4 regions of the Furfurilactobacillus rossiae genome follow, and region 4 is predicted to be linked to each of the others. Evidence: predicted binding sites of a transcription regulator. Region 4 holds the regulator's gene; each other region holds the start of a gene.
What was found. Region 4 encodes Rex, which represses fermentation and respiration genes when NADH is low (regulators of the CRP and FNR family bind a similar motif). Its sites were predicted from a motif close to TTGTGAANTANTTCACAA; they were not measured.
Positions count from the first base shown of each region.

Region 1: a site for Rex is predicted at 1,713-1,730, ahead of LROSL1_RS08205 (BMC domain-containing protein). Genes of this name have one in related genera too.
Region 2: a site for Rex is predicted at 1,573-1,590, ahead of LROSL1_RS08080 (1-propanol dehydrogenase PduQ). Genes of this name have one in related genera too.
Region 3: a site for Rex is predicted at 1,918-1,935, ahead of pdhA (pyruvate dehydrogenase (acetyl-transferring) E1 component subunit alpha). Genes of this name have one in related genera too.

Region 1 covers NZ_CP040586.1:1,715,050-1,718,425, forward strand. Annotated here, with positions in the region: gene LROSL1_RS08195 (propanediol/glycerol family dehydratase large subunit) at 1-413, opposite strand, end outside; gene pduB (propanediol utilization microcompartment protein PduB) at 432-1,214, opposite strand; gene LROSL1_RS08205 (BMC domain-containing protein) at 1,230-1,511, opposite strand; gene LROSL1_RS08210 (hypothetical protein) at 1,813-2,433, shown strand; gene LROSL1_RS08215 (IS3 family transposase) at 2,480-3,373, opposite strand; gene LROSL1_RS08220 (helix-turn-helix domain-containing protein) at 3,370-3,376, opposite strand, start outside.
Region 2 covers NZ_CP040586.1:1,695,251-1,698,626, reverse strand. Annotated here, with positions in the region: gene LROSL1_RS08090 (DUF3990 domain-containing protein) at 160-765, shown strand; gene LROSL1_RS08085 (hypothetical protein) at 749-973, shown strand; adenosylcobalamin (AdoCbl) riboswitch at 1,342-1,491, shown strand; gene LROSL1_RS08080 (1-propanol dehydrogenase PduQ) at 1,773-2,912, shown strand; gene LROSL1_RS08075 (ANTAR domain-containing response regulator) at 2,996-3,376, shown strand, end outside.
Region 3 covers NZ_CP040586.1:1,600,471-1,603,846, reverse strand. Annotated here, with positions in the region: gene LROSL1_RS07635 (hypothetical protein) at 1-337, shown strand, start outside; gene LROSL1_RS07630 (MarR family winged helix-turn-helix transcriptional regulator) at 437-886, opposite strand; gene LROSL1_RS07625 (peptide deformylase) at 907-1,518, opposite strand; gene pdhA (pyruvate dehydrogenase (acetyl-transferring) E1 component subunit alpha) at 2,077-3,195, shown strand; gene LROSL1_RS07615 (alpha-ketoacid dehydrogenase subunit beta) at 3,198-3,376, shown strand, end outside.
Region 4 covers NZ_CP040586.1:2,112,419-2,115,794, forward strand. Annotated here, with positions in the region: gene groL (chaperonin GroEL) at 1-1,137, opposite strand, end outside; gene groES (co-chaperone GroES) at 1,208-1,492, opposite strand; gene LROSL1_RS10240 (redox-sensing transcriptional repressor Rex) at 1,740-2,402, opposite strand; gene LROSL1_RS10245 (ABC-F family ATP-binding cassette domain-containing protein) at 2,771-3,376, shown strand, end outside.

The sequences.
Region 1 (3,376 bases), 400 kb from region 4:
GTCCGACGTGGGCGCATCTTCTGTGTAGCCATCATCATTTCAACAAAGTTCATTTTACTGATGACATCCACTGCTTTTGCTGGAGTCATCCCAGTTGTCAGAGGAATGATTTTTTCACGAGGAACATTAGGATCACAAAGCATATTTGCCAACTTGTTAGAATCCATACTCGTAACATGTTCAGCATTGCTCTTGTCAATCCCGTGGTCAGCAATATACATATCGATCAGATCAAAGTCTTCACGTTTTTTGCTGTCCAGTTCGGTTACAACACCATTTTCAATTTTAATGCTTGGCTTTGGATCGTTAGGTCCTTCAAGGGCAACGAATCCTTCTTCAGGCCATTCCTTAACAAATCCGTCCAAGTGAATTGGACGCTTTTCCAAAGCTTCAAACCTTTTTTGACGCTTCATTGGTGTATCTCCTCTCACCTAAATGTATGAAGGAAAGTCATTCTTTGGTTTCCCAGCAAGTGTTCCCAGCAGATCCAAGCCCACTTCACGGGCTGCAACAACTGCTTGACGGACTGCTCCAGAATCACCAGAGATATGCAGAATCCCTTCGTTTGAAAAACTTGTTCCATACGCAGGTGACGCGAATGAAAGCACATCGACATTAGCTGCCTTCAAAGCAGTATCACCCATCACGACACCAATTCCGGCTGGAGCACCGGCAATCAAGCCGTACGCCTTACCAATTGGTGCATTAAATGCGAAGTGAGCTGCTTCACTAGCCCGAGCGGTGTATTGCAATTCCAAGTGCCCTGCTGGGCTGTTGTAAACATCTCCGAAGTGAGTTGGAACAGCAGCCAAAGCCACTTCAATCGCACGACGAACATCAGAAACATCGTCACCACCGACAATAATCAAAGACCCGTGTCCAGCACCGCCCTTTGTATCACGAGGCATTTGAATGCTTACTACTTGCGTATTGGTTGCCTTAACGGCTTCATCCATAGACATGATCTGTGGACCACCACCGGTACGTGCCGAAAGAATTCCGAGTGAACGGAATTGCTTTTGTAAATGAAGGTTTTCGGACAAACCACTATCAACGTTTGCAATTACCATCCCAATCGTGTCACCGACTGGGGCAGTACCTACAAATTCAGTCAATCCTGATTGTGTTGGTTTCGTGTCAACAGTTGTGCCAGCATTGGCTTTGTTGAGCAACTTTCCCATCACTTGATTGACTAATTCATCAGTATCAGCCATAACTTATTCACCCACCTATTTATTTGATTGTGGTAACAAAGTTTCAACATCTTGATGAGGCCGTGGAATAACATAATTCGAAACAACTTCACCGATGTCTTCCGCTGCTGCAACGCCTGCGTCAACAGCTGCTTTAACAGCACCAACATCACCGCGAACCATCACCGTGATCAATCCCTTACCGATTTTTTCCTGTCCAACGAGTTTAACGTTGGCAGCTTTTACCATGGCGTCAGCCGCTTCAATCGACGCGATCAAACCACGCGTTTCGATTAAACCAAGTGCTTCTCTATCCATAAATGTTTCCTCCTTCACGCGAGTCACGCGTGTAATATGGTTACTTGGTACACATTTACAGTAACGAAGATTTGTTATACTTTAATGCCATGTCTAAAAAATCACACATGGTGAAGTATTAAATTCCTTGATATAATCAGTGTGGCAACAAGAACAGCACAGTAACGGCAATGAAATCCCTTACACAAAAATCGGTTATCATTGTTCAACTATTTACAAGGCTGTAACTGCCCTTGCATCATGTTTAGTGGTTTTGCAGGGTCACTTATTTGACAAGAGATAAAAAGTAGGGCGGATATATATGAATAACTTTCTTGCACAAGTATTAACTGCTGATCGAACGCATCAGCTTAATAAGTTGCTGGCCAATTTTTCACAGGCAACCGGCAGCATCGCCACCGTAACGGATTTACAAGGGAATACTTTAACAAATCTGTATGGTTTTTCGCTTTTTTCTACCTTTAAGGGTGATGAAGCAACCTGTAATGAGGTGCCACAAAATAAAGCCGTTCATATTGACGAACACTTCTCAGTCAGTCGTCTCTCGATCATGTATGACAAACAAGCTATCGGTTTTGTTTGTTGTGGCTATCCGGCTGCCCAACAAAACGCCCGGCCCAACTTTGGCCCCGCCGGCAACGCAGAAGGTGAACGTTCTCAGGCCTCAGTTACATTATTACGGTTGATTGTGCAACGTGAGATTGATCGATATATGATCAACGCAGACGTTGTGCAGAGCTCCGAAGTTAAACCTAAAGTCCCTGTTATTAACGTCGTCAAACCTCAAAAACAAGAAGCGTTAGCTGATTCATTAAACAGAATTAACAACATTAAAACGAAAAACAAAGAAATAAATGACGCATTAATTTACATCGAACAGCATTTATCGAGACAAAAAAGGATCTTTCACTGTTTGCACTAGGCCCTGTCAAGTTGACAGATGAAATAATATAAACTTTTGTTTGTCTCTAAACGGCTTCATTCCAGTATTCATCTGGAGTGAGGCCGTTTCTTTGTGCCGAACGATTATGATGATTGAAGTATTCGATGCCGTCTTCAACCAACTCCACGAGCTCTTGGTAGGTCTTTGCCAGCGGATGACGATCCATCCAGCGAAGTTTGAACTCATTCCACCAGCGTTCCATTGGGGCGTTATCATATGGTGTTCCTGGACGAGACATGCTTCTCGGGACATGATGACGACTTAAAAAGTTATTAAATGCTCCGGCTGTGTACGCTGGGCCACGATCCGTATGCACCAGTGGATGAACATCGCCAGATGCCTCAAACGCACGGTGAAAAACTTGAATCTCCGCTGCCGCAGTCTCAGTAACGCTAAGATTGTAAGACAACAATCGGCGTCCATAGAGGTCCATGACGCCACTTAAGCGCATCTTGTACTGGCCGTTTACGCCGTACGTTAACTCTGTTGAATCAGACAGCCAGACCTCATTGGGCACCTCCACGTCAAAGTCCTGGTTGAGCACGTTGTCTAAGATATACTGCTCACTTTCTTTACGTCGATGATGTTTCTTAACCCGAATTTGACATTTCAGTCCGAGTTCACGCATCACACGACGAACCATTTTTATCGTAACTGGGAAGTCAATCAATTTATCATGTTGGAGATTGATCAAGAGATTTCCAGCTCCGATACCTTGGTGATGAAAATCGAACCAATACTGTGTTCGTTCCTTAAGTGCTCGGTCTCGCTGCTCCCAAGCAGTCTCTGAACGATTCAAACCTTTATGATAGGCCTGACGGCTGATCCCAATAAGGCCTAATAACTTTGTGATGGCTCCGTGCTGTCCTTGACTGACTTCCTTGATTGCGTGGTAGGCCAGTCGGTGTTGTTGATTCACCCC
Region 2 (3,376 bases), 420 kb from region 4:
AAAAATTTGTTTGTGCTTAAACCAAAAGTATTGACTGGTTAAACGTTTTTATCGGGGGTGAATTGCGTATGTAGATGATATAATGGGCCTGATAGATGAGCCCGTTAAATATATCAAAGGGCGCAATTTCTATCATCAGAATATTGCGGGTGCGAATGATTGCTATCAATTGACCCACATTCGAATATGTATTATAAAAAGCATGTAATTTGGTATCACGGTACAACTTGGGACAATGCACTGAGTATTCAGAAAAATGGTGTCGTGTCTAATTGGAATAAGAAATCTAAAGAAGATTTTGGACTTGCCTTCTATTTGACTTCTAATAGGGGTCAGGCAGTTCGTTGGGCAAGATTATCGGCTTCTCGACAATTTAGATTGGGAATAACAGGAAAAGGTACTTTGCCTGCTTTAGTCACCGTTAGATTTGATGAGGGTCTATTAGATGAGACCATTTCAAAAGAGTTTGCGCTCTGTAATGAAGAATGGGCGCAGGAGATTTTAAAGAATAGGACTATGTCCAACATGAAGCGAACGATTGAAGTTGAATACGGACCTGTTGCAGATGGTAAGATTACCGATGCATTAAAGAAATATCAAAGAACAATGAGTATTGAGGGTTTTAAAGACTTAATTTCTAATTCAAAATTTGAACGTCGGTACGATCAACTGGCACTCATTTCGCAACATATTTGTAATCAAATAAAAACAGTAACTATTAAACAGTTAACGAAGGAGGAAAATGAAAATGAGTTTAACAATTAAAGAAGAGGTTAATCGAGATTTCTTTAACGAAATGATTGATTTCATAAGCGAAGAAGGACATTTGTCTAGAGCAGATGCACAAAAACTTGTTGATCCATTTCGAGAACGCATCGATACTGATTTACCATATATTCAACATACTGGACCTATTTATTTTGCTGAGAAGATTTTGATGCAAGAAGGGCTCATTCCTTTTAGGCAAATGTAATTTATGATTTGGTTGTGGTTACGAGAGTCTAATAGCGTGGTAAATTATTGTTGAAGAGGTAGATCGAAATTTTTTCAATGAAGTGACTAATGTAATGTTGTCAGACGGGTACCTGTTGAAAAAAGGCACAGAATGATCGATTTTGATTTTCAAGGGCAGTGAAATTAGGCTTTCAGCACCGCAAATAGTTAGGCTTATATTACGTATTCAGCTACTAATAAAGTCAAAAGTAAAGATGCTATTAGAATCATTTTTATAGAAGTAGGCCCACATAGTCTGTTTTTCAATGTTAAAAGAGAGTTTATTTGATTATCAGTTCAGTTTGCATAATGGTAAATCAAAAAATAATTTGTTATACTCGGCTTGTGAATTGAATAGAAGCGCTTACTAAATGGAAGTCCGGTGAGAATCCGGCACGGTCCCGCCACTGTGATTAGTGTTTAGCACTATAAGCCAGGTCTTTTTAGTAGGATGCTTGGGCGGGTACATTATCTCGTGGAGTAGGTAGGGTATCCATAAATTCGACGAACAGGCACAATGATGTGCTTTTTAACATAAACAATGGTGTTTATGGGATGCCGCAGGGGACTGCGGCATTTTTGTGTATTTATTAACAATGATATTGACCACAGCTTCTGTAAGCGCTATCATTAAAGGGTAAATAAAACTGAATATCTTGTACAATGGCGTACAGTTAAGCAAAGAGGCTTTAGAACATACTTTTTAAGTGTGCTCAAAAGCCTCTTTTTTCATTTTTTATTTGCATTAATTTGGAAGAATAATGAAGGAGGTAACATCATTGGAAACAATTCAATTTGGAACACAAATTTGGACCGGTGATAATGCATTAGCTGGACTGGAGAAGATTGATAGTCAGCGCATTTTTCTTGTTACTGATCCATTTATGGTGAAATCCGGTGCACTTGATCAGATAACCAAGCATTTGAATGTCAAAAATGAATTGAGCATTTTTTCTGACATTCAGCCGGACCCACCAATTACAAAAGTGGTGGAGGGCATTAAAGCACTTCAGTCATTTAAGGCAACACTCTTGGTCGCTGTTGGCGGTGGTTCAGCGATTGATGCCGCAAAGGCAATGAAATATTTTGCTCAGAAGATGGCCGAAGATAGTCCACAGCTGGATTTGATTGCCATTCCTACAACGAGTGGTACTGGTTCAGAAGTCACCAATTTTGCGGTTATTACTAATGCAGAAAAAGGTGTTAAGTACCCACTAGTTACTGATGATATTTTACCAAAGGTCGCGGTATTGGATGCCAACTTGGTTTTGTCGGCACCCCAAAATATCACAGTAGATACCGGGATGGATGTTTTGACGCACTGCTTGGAAGCCTATGTTTCAATCAATGCGAATGATTTTTCTGACGCGTTGGCGGAAAAGGGATTCCAAATGGTTTTTGAATATTTACCGCGTGTTAGTGAAAACGGTGATGACATGGAAGCTCGCCAGAAGATGCATGATGCTTCTTGTATTGCAGGAATGGCGTTTAACATGGTCAACCTTGGGTTAAATCATGGTATTGCTCATGCTGCCGGCGCACGTTACCACATTCCCCATGGACGTTTAAATACAATTTTGATGCCTAATATTATTGCTTATAATGCGGAAATGAATGATGGATTCTGGAAAGAACCAAATCGGGCAGCTACTAAGTATGCAAATTTGGCTCGCCTTATCAACATTAATGCGGCCAATCCGAAGCTTGCTGTGCAGGGCCTAATTGACAATATTATTTGTTTAAGAAAGGTATTGAAAATGCCTGCTAGCTTTTCAGAGTATGGGATTAGCAAAGATTTATTTGAATCAACTAAAGCCGAAATCTCAGCTGCAGCGCTTAAAGACGGAACGACAGTTGCAAATCCGAGGAAACCTACTGTTGCTGATGTAACCGATATTTTGAATCGTAGTTTTATGTGATTGACGTCACTAAGACGGTCACTTTATAATTTATCTATATAAGTAATTGTATCGGAACAAATGAGCAACGAGGGGTAAAAATCATGAACGAACGAATCGCAATCGTGGACGATGAACCCATCACGAGAATGGATATTCGCGATATTGTAGAAAATGCTGGCTATCAGGTTGTCGGTGAAGGTAGCGATGGTTTTGAAGCAATCGATATCTGCCAGAAAGAAAAGCCTGATTTAGTCATTATGGACATTCGAATGCCATTGTTGGATGGTCTCAAAGCAGGTAAAAAAATTTTAGCTGATCATTTGAGCCATTCTATTGTGTATCTATCTGCTTACAGTGATGACGAAGATACTGAAACAGCAAGCCAAATAGGTGCAGTGGGTTATTTGGTGAAGCCGTTATCTGAACGGTCATTATTGACCACGATTCGAGTGGGTCTTGTTCATGACAAACGAACTCAGGAA
Region 3 (3,376 bases), 510 kb from region 4:
TTTTACGGCGTCTGACACTGTGGCTGACGTGTGGGGTCGCGGCGTGATGGCTTTTGAATTCAGTATCACCGCTGATAATTTGCAAGCGGATCAACTGCCAACTTTAAGGCGCCCATTAAACAATGCGCTGGGCGAGTATGCAGTTAAAAATCATGTCAAACGGTTATCGACGAGTCACCCCACGTTTGTTGTGACTGATTTGTGGTTATTTGAGGGGCAGTTGCACATTGATGTAGCCTATTTAATGAATGAATCTACCATTGAATATGTACAGGATCTTAAACGACTTAATCCTTCAGAAAAAATGCCAGCGTCCAATGCCGAGGATAATCATTAAGAATCATCATTTAAACGTTAACTTTACACTTCTAGTGAAACAAAAATCCGTTTTGAATTAGTATAATTGCTAATTCAAGACGGATTTTTTTAGTTCACATTAATTATGATGTACCGAGTTTTCACTCAAGTTGTCGTCGATTGTATCCAACATGGTCGACAAAGCGGTTAAGTCCGTGCTGCTGAGACCTGAAAAGGTCAGGTCATTAACATGCTGTAATTGCTCGTTTATCTTGTCAATCAAATGAGCCCCGTCATTGGTGAGCAAGACACGCCATGCTCGTCGATCCGTAGCCGTCTTGACCTTGCGTACAAAGCCTAAGTTGATCAATTGATCTAATCGTCGCGTAACATTGCTAGGACTGAGGTAAATCCGCCGATACAACTGATCCTGCGTTAAACCGGTTTTGGCATCGATCTTTAAAAGGAGATAATAATTGCTTGCCGAGAGATTAAGCGGTCGTAATTGATCGTCAAGCAACGCTGTTAATTTTCTTGAGGCGGTGTTTAGCTGGGCAATAAGATCATCGTTTAATGCTGAAAATGCCATGATTACTTACCTCCAGGTACTTAGCCAATCAGCAGAGTGTTTTCTTCGGCCGCAAAGGGTTGCTCCTTATTAATATGGTCGTAAAACAACACACCGTGCAGATGATCAATTTCATGCTGACAAACAATGGCGGGATAATTCTTCAACCGAACTTTGTGGTCGTTACCGTCGACATCCTGATAGCGTAAAGTAATGCGGTCAGCGCGTGGCACGTAACCGGGTTTATCTTCATCCACTGATAAGCAGCCTTCACCTTCGGACAGCGCGCCAAGCTGGACAGATTGGCTAACGATGACGGGATTGATAATTACATCCTTAAAGACTGGGTTGTCTTGAGCTTCCTGGGCAGCTTTTAAGACATCATCATGATTATCTGGATCATCTGGTTCTACAGGCGAGGGTACAAGGACGGCTGCCATTTGAATGGAAACGTCCACTTGTGGGGCGGCTAAACCGACTCCTGCCCGGAGACCGTACTTTTCAGCAAGGTCCGGATTTTGACTAACTTCCAGATATTTCATCATGTCCTTTGCAAGTTGTTGGTATTCCTGACTAAGCGGAAAGGTTACCTTGTCAGCGTACTTACGTAAGGTAGGGTTACCATCCCGAATAATGTTGTCCATTAATATCACGTGCTGTTCCTCCTCATATACTACTAACAAATAGTGTACCATACGCTAGAAATTTCGGAACGGCTAAGCATAAAGATGAATAGAAATAGAAAGTCAATAAATGAGCGCAAAGTATTGATACTTCGCCCTTTGAAGGCCGATATGTCCGTTAAGTAAGCTAACAACGATTCGTGAAAACCAACGCAAAGAAAACTTATTTTAGAGTTATTAAAATTGTTTTCAAAGTATAAAAATATTGGCATGTGAAACGTGAAAGAAGTATGAAAACGGGATTGCCTATTTAATAAGCAGGGAAAAAGTTTATGTAACAGCGTTTTATGGTCGATTGGTTGGTTGCTATACAAAAAGCACTAAAAATGTTCAGAAACTTCACAAGTAAATGGGTTGTGTCAAGGACAATTGTGAGATTTTTAACAATTATGAAACCCCTTGCAAACGATTTCTATCTAGCGTTACAATTGTCGGTGAAAGATGAAAGCGCATACATTTGCTTGTTGCAAGTCTTAGACAGTGAGCGGATGGAAGCTGTCATCAGAAAAAGAAAGGAATGTGTGCATTATGGCAAACAACGATTCATCTAAGCCAATTGTAGACTTTGCTGCGATTAAGGAAAATCTCGGTAGTGAATACAAAATGGTTCAAGTTCTAGACGGTTCTGCCAAAGTTGTTAATCAAGAGGTGTTTGACTCCTTTAGTGATGAACAATTGGTTGATTTCATGAAGAAAATGGTTTGGGAACGTGCTTTACATGAGCAGACCATGAGCTTTTCACGTCAAGGTCGGTTGGGGTTCTACGCTCCAACGGCTGGTGAAGAAGCCAGTGAAATGGGCAGTGTCTCAGCTTTTGAACCTCAGGATTTCTTGTTCCCAGCTTACCGTGACCTACCACAACTGATTCAACACGGTGGTTCAGTTGAAAAAGGCTTCTTATGGTCACGTGGTCACGTTAAGGGTAATCAATATGATCCAAAGTATCGTGCATGGATGCCACAAATTATTATCGGTGCTCAATTCGTAGAAGCTGCCGGTGCTGCTTTAGGAATTAAGAAGAACGGTGAAAACAACGTTGCCTTTGTTTACACCGGTGATGGTGGGACTTCGCAAGGTGATACTTATGAAGGCTTGAACTTTGCTGGGGCCTTCCAAGCACCATTAGTTGCTATCATTCAAAATAACGGCTTTGCAATTTCTGTTCCACGGAAGAAGCAAACGGCTGCCACAACGTTGGCTCAAAAGGCTGTTGCTGCTGGGATGCCTTCTGTTCAGGTTGACGGGATGGATATTTTGGCTGTTTACTCCGTTGCTAAAGCTGCTCGTGAATACGCTGCGGCAGGCAATGGCCCAGTATTGATTGAAACCTTGACTTACCGTTATGGTGCCCACAGCTCAGCCGGTGACGATCCTTCACGTTACCGTACTAAAGAAGAAGAAAAACCTTGGCATGATAACGACCCATTAATCCGTTTGCGGAAGGTACTGGAAGATAAAGGGCTTTGGTCCGATCAACGGGAAAGCGACTATGTTGACGAATGCAAGACACAGTTCAAGGCTGACTTGAAAGCTGCCGATGCAGAACCTAAACAAACAAATGTTGAAATGTTAAAGAACACGTTCGAAGTACCAACTCCGAACATCAAGGCACAAATTGCCGAATTTGAAGCAAAGGAGTCGAAGTAATCATGGCTACGAAAACTTATATTCAAGCGATTACTGACGGACTTGATCAGGTCTTAAGCGACGATGACAAGACGTTAATCTTCGGTGAAGATGTCGGTAAAAACGGTGGTGTTTTCCGTACCACTCAAGGATTACAAGACAAGTACGGCGAAGACCGGGTATTTGATACACCATTGGCTGA
Region 4 (3,376 bases):
GACGTTAATCCGTGCAACACCGCCTGATAACTTAGCCAAACGTTCTTGCAACTTTTCCTTGTCGAAGTCAGAAGTTGTTGCTTCTAATTCAGACTTGATGTTTGCAACACGTTCGTCAACAGCAGCCTTGTCGCCAGCACCTTCAACAATGGTTGTGTTGTCCTTAGTGATCGTGATCTTACCAGCTTGACCCAACTGATCAACAGTTGTGTCCTTCAGGTTCAGACCAAGGTCATCAGTGATAACAGTACCACCTGTCAAAGCAGCAATATCTTCAAGTTGTGCCTTACGACGGTCACCAAAACCAGGTGCCTTAACAGCAACAACATTGAATGTCCCACGCATCTTGTTCAAAACAAGCGTTGGTAAAGCTTCACCAGTAATATCATCAGCAATGATAAGTAATGCACGGCCTTGTTCAACAACAGATTGCAACAATGGCAAAATGTCTTGAATGTTGGCAATCTTCTTATCTGTAATCAAGATGTAAGGGTTGTCCAAGTCAGCTTCCATCTTGTCATTGTCAGTAACCATGTATTGACTCATGTATCCACGGTCAAACTGCATCCCTTCAACGACATCAGAAGTTGTTTCAATTCCCTTGGATTCTTCAATGGTAATAACACCATCGTTACCAACCTTTTCCATAGCGTCAGCAATTAACTTACCAACTTCTGGATCAGCGGCTGAAATTGACGCAATTTGTGCAATATCAGACTTAGTCTTAACATCGTGGCTCATCTTGTGCAAAGCATCGACAGCGGCAGACGTTGCTTTTTCAATCCCAGTCCGGATACCAACAGGGTTAGCACCAGCGGTAACGTTCTTCATCCCTTCGTTAACGATGGATTGGGTTAAAACAGTAGCAGTCGTTGTGCCATCACCAGCGATGTCGTTGGTCTTGGAAGCAACTTCAGCAACTAGCTTAGCACCCATATTTTCAAAGTGGTCTGACAATTCAACCGCTTTGGCAATTGTGACACCATCGTTAGTGATGGTAGGTGAACCATAACTTTGTTCCAAAACAACGTTGCGGCCTTTAGGTCCAAGGGTCGTTTTAACTGTGTTTGCTAATTTATCAACACCGGCAAGCATTGCGCTGCGGGCATCTTCAGAAAACTTTAAATCTTTAGCCATTGTGAATTTCCACCTCAACTGTAATTTATTGTGATTTTCTTTTATTGTTCAAACGTACTGTAAACTTTAACTAGTCCACAACTGCGACAATGTCTTTTTCATGGAGAACGAGGTAATCATTGCCCTCGTACGATACTGCTGTGCCGGCGTACTTATCAAACATAACGGTGTCGCCTTCCTTAACAGATGGTGCAACCTTTGTACCATTGTCTAAGACGCGGCCTTCACCAACTGAGATAACCTTCCCAGTGGTTGGCTTTTCTTGAGCGTTGCTGGCAAGCACAATGCCGCCAACAGTTTGTTCTTCTTCTTCAGCAGCCTGTAAAATAACGCGATCTCCTAATGGTTTTAACACGTTAATCCCTCCAATAATTTCGTTGAAATTGAATGCTTTTAGCACTCTTACACGTTAAGTGCTAACAACATGCTCTATAATAACCATGCCCGTTTATGAATGCAAGTGTTTTGGTCAAACTTAGTCAAAAAGTTTGTCAGCTGTCTTAGAAACCGCATCACAAAAGGCGTTTGGAGAATCAGTCAAACCATTTTTGTCTGACTAACACCCAAACGCCTATTCAAGAAGCAATAATTCAGTTTTCTAATTAATCCTGAGACTTTTCGTTCCCGCCTAACAACTCACCATAATTATCAATAAAATAAATTAAGGTTTGAAGCTCATTGGTCAAATCAACATTTTGAACCCGAATGGTATCAGGAACAGACAACCGTCGTGGCGTAAAGTTCAAGATTCCACGTACATCGGCCTTTGCCAGTTCATCAGTGACCTCTTGCGCCGTGTTTTCTGGCACCGTAATAATTGCAATGGCGATCTGTTGATCACGCAATTGTTTACCCATTTCTGACAACGGATAAATCGGGACACCACTTTGAACCGTGTTGACGATATTGTCATTAACATCAAACGCAGCACTGATTCGAACATTACTGTTTTGATGAAAATTAAAGTTGAGCAACGCATGCCCAAGATTACCAACCCCGACCAATGCGACATTAGTCAATTGATCCTGATTGAGAATCTTTTTAAAGAATTCGATCAGTTTAGGCACATCGTACCCATAACCACGTTTGCCCAATGCGCCAAAGTAAGAGAAATCACGGCGAATCGTCGCTGAATCGACTTTAACAGCCTCAGACAGCTCAGTGGACGAAACGCGCGTTTTATCCGCATCCAGTAAAATATTTAAGTAACGGTAATAAATCGGCAGCCTTTTTGCTGTCGCGCGTGGAATTCGTTGTTCAGCCACAGCGGTTCACTCCTTTTAATCCTACATTTGTTTGTGAAAATAAACTATACGTAAATTATAGCATAAGGACGGTTATTGTGAAGCATATTTCATACCAGTCTTCGGGCATTTCACAAACTGGCAAGGGCATTTCGTAAAATGCCGGGGTAAAACTAGCAACTACAGAAGCTTTTATACCTGTTTCAAAAAAGGTAAAACAGGCGGTCTTGTTAGCTTAATCACAACGACGAAAATATCATTCTTCACAATCTGTGGCACTTCTGACCATTTCAAATGTGTGTTTTCTGCTCACTGCCAGCTCAACATAGTGTCGCCGCACCGAACATGCTAAAATAGTGTTTAACTAATTCAAATGAAGGAGTACGCATATGTTAGTTCTTCAGGTTCAACAGGTCGCCCGCCGTTTTGGTGCGGACACATTGTTTGAACATGTTTCCATGACAATTGAAGACCACGGCCGCGTGGGGCTGGTTGGTCGAAATGGCGCCGGCAAGTCCACCTTGCTTAAGATTATCGCTGGTATTAATGATCCCGACGAAGGTACGATATCGGTTGCCAAAGGCATGACCATCGGATATTTGCCACAAGATGCCGGACTCGATTCAGACAACACTGTGTGGGATGAAATGCTGACGGTTTTTGCCACCCAGCAGCAACAAGAACGACAACTGCGCGAATTGGAACAGCAAATTGCCGATCCCACTGCTGATCATCAAAGTGACGCTTACAAACGTTTGCTAAATGCTTACGACCAAACGCAACACGATTTTGAGGCAAACAACGGTTACGGCTACCAAGCCTCAATTCGCGGCGTTTTACACGCTTTTCACTTTGATGAATCCACTTTTCAACGCAATGTCATGAGCTTTTCGGGTGGTCAAAAAACACAACTTGCACTCGCAAAGTACTTGCTACAACAGCCCGATTTACTCATTTTGGATGAACCTACTAACCACCTGGATATTGAAACATTA